DNA from 2 places in the Heyndrickxia acidicola genome. Region 1 is predicted to be linked to the other one. Evidence: riboswitches for the same ligand, from Rfam matches in the RefSeq annotation. Region 1 holds a riboswitch; the other holds the start of a gene.
What was found. A riboswitch is a leader RNA that binds a small molecule or an ion and turns the genes downstream of it on or off. The one in region 1 is predicted to bind glycine.
Positions count from the first base shown of each region.

Region 2: linked by a shared signal. The riboswitch ahead of A5N88_RS13890 (amino acid permease) and the one ahead of gcvT (glycine cleavage system aminomethyltransferase GcvT) in region 1 are both predicted to bind glycine.

Region 1 is NZ_KV440953.1:356,821-359,229, reverse strand. It holds gene gcvPA (aminomethyl-transferring glycine dehydrogenase subunit GcvPA) at 1-34, opposite strand, end outside; gene gcvT (glycine cleavage system aminomethyltransferase GcvT) at 54-1,160, opposite strand; glycine riboswitch at 1,300-1,378, opposite strand; glycine riboswitch at 1,382-1,472, opposite strand; gene A5N88_RS01615 (DEAD/DEAH box helicase) at 1,713-2,409, shown strand, end outside.
Region 2 is NZ_KV440953.1:2,967,791-2,970,199, forward strand. It holds gene A5N88_RS13890 (amino acid permease) at 87-1,463, opposite strand; glycine riboswitch at 1,621-1,699, opposite strand; gene A5N88_RS13895 (hypothetical protein) at 1,972-2,409, opposite strand, start outside.

The DNA.
Region 1 (2,409 bases):
GTTCTGTCATTGGTAAGTAACGATGCTTTGCCATACGTGAATTCTCTCCCATCCTACTGTTTTACTATTTTATAAAATGGTGTTGATATAACGGCTGCTTTCAGACGTTTCCCGCGTATTTCCACCTCGAGCTGGCTGCCAATTTCACTATACTCTGCTTTTACAAGAGCAAGCCCAATGCTTTTCTCAAGAGTTGGAGACTGGGTGCCTGTTGTCACCTCGCCGATCTCCTGACCATTTGCAAAGACTTTATATCCATGTCGTGGAATTCCGCGTTCCAGCATTTCAATCCCCACAAGCTTCCTTGGCACTCCATTTTCTTTCTGGCTTTTAAGTGCTTCTTTTCCAATAAAGTCACTGTCTTTATCCAATTTCACAGCAAAGCCAATTTTTGCTTCCAGCGGACTGATATCTTTGGATAGTTCCTGCCCATAAAGTGCGAGAGTTGCTTCAAAGCGAAGCGTATCCCTTGCGCCCAGGCCGCAAGGAAGAATTCCTTCTTCTTCTCCGGCAGCAAGCAGTGCCTTCCATAAATGGACTGCATCACCTGACTGGGAATAGATCTCAAACCCGTCTTCTCCGGTATAGCCTGTCCGGGAAACCAGGGCAACAGCTCCATCCACATTTACTTTTTCTTTGAATTTAAAGGGCTTGATTTCAGATAAATCCGTGTCTTTGACAAGCTTTTGAAGGATACGCTCAGCCTTTGGACCCTGTATAGCTAACTGCGAGATTTCAGCTGAGATATTTGTCAGGATGACATCTCCTTCAATATGCTGTTTTAACCACTCAAAGTCTTTTTCAATATTAGAAGCATTTACAACTAATAAATAATCCTGGTCCTTGCACTTGTAAACAAGTAAATCATCTACCGTTCCGCCGTTTTCATAGCACATCGCCGTATATTGCGCCCCGCCATCGGATAGCTTGGAAACATCATTTGTCAGCATCTTCTGTAAAAATGACAGACTGTCTGCACCCTTTACCGTAAATTCTCCCATGTGTGATACATCGAATAAGCCGGCATTTGACCTTACTGCCTGATGCTCCTGTTTAATGCTTGAAAATTGAACAGGCAATTCCCATCCTCCAAAGTCAATGGTTTTTCCGCCATATTCCTTGTAGACTTCAAATAGTGGTGTCCTTTTTAATTCTTCCACCGAGCTTCCCCCTGTCGCATCCCGTATTGTTTGTGTTTGGTTCAATTATCAAACCTGTGTTTAGCTGACATCTAAAGCTGCATTTGTTTTAAAATTTAGACATAAAAAAAGACAGAATAACCCCTAAGTGTTTTCTGTTCTCTGTCCTGGCACCTGAAAGTTTACCAAAAGGTTTTCCTCGTGGGTGGCTTTCTTTCATAAGAAAGCTCTCTCCAGAGCTGCGTCCGACATGTGTCTTTTTGCCTGAGAGATTCACAACCATGTTGCTTGCTCCTTCGGCGCTGCATACGCAGTCTCTCCCCATGTCATCATTCGCCTATATTTAATTTAATAATGGGCATACTGATAAAAAACACTAGCAAGAAAGTCTTTTGATATGTCCTTTATTTATAAGCTTTAAAACTATTTTCATCCTATCATTAAACATCTATTTTTAGCAATCTTTTTTTAAACTTTTCATAAAATTTCTACCTAATTTTCGCCGAAAAACCGAATGTTTTTCATCAAAAAACCATAAACATTCGTTTATTTTTAAAAAAGGAGAGTCTCAGCATGGATATTAGCATTAATTTTGACCAATCCTGGGGAGAAGAGTTATTACAGCGCTTTCAAAACGATGGTCCATGGGGCAATTGGGAGCTTTATAAACTGGCCATTGAAATGGAAAAGCACCATATTATTCCAGAATTCGAGGGATTGCAGGCTCCAAAGCATTTATCCGGCCTCAAACCCCTTCCCCATCAGCTGGAGGTCGCCAAACAGGTAGTCGAAAATATGAATGGGAAAGCCATTCTTGCAGATGAGGTGGGCCTCGGTAAAACGATTGAAGCTGGCTTAATTTTAAAGGAATATATGATTCGCGGACTCGTTAAAAAAGTATTAATTTTAGTTCCCGCTTCTCTTGTTTCCCAATGGGCATTTGAATTAAATACAAAATTTTATATTCCCGCAATAGCCCAGAAAAAAAGCTATGTCTGGGAACAGTGCGATTGTGTGGTGTCCTCTATTGACACTGCCAAGAGAAGCCCTCACCGAGAAATCATTTATGAACAAAATTACGATCTTGTAATTATTGATGAAGCCCATAAGCTAAAAAACCATAAAACTAAAAACTACGAATTCGTTCAAAATCTTAAAAAGAAATTTTGTTTATTGTTAACCGCTACTCCAATTCAAAACCGTATCGATGAGATTTTCCATCTTGTTTCCTTATTAAAACCCGGCCACCTTGGAAATGAATCCTTTTTTA
Region 2 (2,409 bases), 2.6 Mb from region 1:
ACCAGTAATAGAATAAAAAAAAGCCCGATCCCATTAAGGTTCGGGCAAACTAGAGAAATAGAGATAAAACAACAGGTCCAGTATGTTTAAACAATGGGCTTATGATTATCTTTTAATTGTTTAATTGCTTTATTTCTATATAAATACAAGACAATTAACAGCACAAACCATATCGGTGTCAGCATCACCGCTAAGCGTGTAGCTTCAGCAAATAACATGATGATTAATATAAAAACAAATAACGCAAGAATAACATAATTAATAAAAGGAGTTAACGGTGCTTTAAAAATTGATTTTTTTCTTAAATCCGGCCGCAGCTTTGAATATCGGATATGCGAAATTAAGATAATCCCCCACACCCAGATAAAACATATTGCACTAATCGTAGTGACAATGCTGAAAGCCTGTCCTGGAATTAACTTGCTCAATAGAGCTCCGCCTGAGAGAACAATGGCCGATGTCAGCAATGCTCTGCCGGGCACATGGCTTTTATTCAATTTCGAAAGGCTTCGCGGTCCATCATTTTGTCTGCTTAGATTATATAAAATTCTGCTTGTCGAAAATAAACCGCTGTTAAAGGCAGATGCCGCAGATGTTAAGACTACAAAGTTAATGATTCCAGCTGCAACTGGAATCCCTACAAGGGTAAAAGTTTTGACAAAAGGACTGCTTGACTCAATTAATTGATTCCATGGATTAATACAGAGAATGATAAATAGAGCTCCTACATAGAAAAATAGAATTCTCAACGGAATTTTATTGATTGCAGATGGAATGTTCCTCTCTGGATTGGCTGTTTCTGCAGCTGATACCCCTATTAATTCCACTCCAACAAACGCAAAAACGACCATTTGAAAAGAGAACATAAAGCCGGATACCCCATGCGGGAAGAATCCGCCATGACCCCAAAGGTTTTTTACCGAAACCGTTCCTGTATCTGTATGAAACCCCATCACAAGCAAAATAACCCCAATGATGATTAACGCCAGAATGGTGACCACTTTAATAATTGCAAACCAAAATTCCAGTTCTCCAAAAAGCTTAACAGTCAACAAATTTACTAACAATAAAACCAGTAAACAGATTAATGCCGGAATCCATTGCGGGATATTGAACCAATAACGCACATATACACCCACCGCAATGATGTCAGCCATTGCCGTCATAATCCAGCAAAACCAATAGGTCCACCCTGTTACAAAACCTGCCCAGGGGCCAATATACTCTGCGGCAAAATCGGTAAAGGACTGATACCCCGCATTGGATAAAAGCAATTCTCCTAAAGCTCTCATCACAAAAAACAGCGCAATTCCGACAATTAAATAAGCGAACAAAATAGAAGGGCCGGCCAATTGTATCGCTTTGCCCGAGCCCAAAAATAACCCCGTACCAATGGTGCCTCCAATGGCGATCAATTGTATGTGTCTTGTTTTCAGCTCTCTTTTAAGTTCATCCTGTGCCATCCCAAATTACCCCCGTTTGTATATTTCTCTTTGTACTACAGGCTTTATTCATAGCAAAGCCAAAATAAAAAGAGATCGGAGCAGTTCTCCAATCTCTTTTAGATGTCCATATAACAAATACAATTCTATTACTCTTCAAAGAATAATAAATAACACTCATTATACTTCTGTCCTTCTGCCTGAGATTGTGAACCCTTCGGCGCCGCCACTATTGCGGTCTCTCCAGAAACTGCTCCTGCTGGAGTTTTATCCCCAGCAATCATAGCTATTCAATATTTGATTGTTCTGTATAAATGCAATCTTGCATTTATACTCTTCACTGATAGTTTCCTCATTATATCAATGGCAGATTTATAGGTCAAGGAAAGGAGATTGGGGTTAATAGAAGAAAATGGATCTATTATTACATTAAAAGATGCTTTTTTAACAGTGTATATCATCATTTCTTTCCTACAAAAAAAGCTCCCGACCGGAAGCTCTTTTTACGTATGATGATCTATCCTTCTGCTTAAGCATTATTACCTGATGAGTAAGTAGGGACAAAATTAGCATGAGTATGATTTAATTTTTTCGTTTCATATACAATACTGGACTGTAAATTGCTGATTTCATTATAAAACGGCGCTAAATATACTTTTTGGCCGGATTGCTTTGAAACTTGGTCCAGCTGATTTTTATAGCCTGTCAGCTGATGAGAATTAGCTTTAAGTTTTTTCAATGTGGACTTATAAAAACCCAATTCCTTTTTAGCAGAAGCAGTGTTTGAGTAAAATTCATCTATTTTTGGTACGATTTCCTGAAAATTGGTATCCGTATTATCGATATATTGATTAATATGGTTAAGGAATGCTGTACGACTACTTCCCTTAGGTGACAGGGCTTTTTTGCTGATATTTTTTACGTCCATGGCCGTGATGACTGCACTGCTGGCAGGGTGATGAACAGA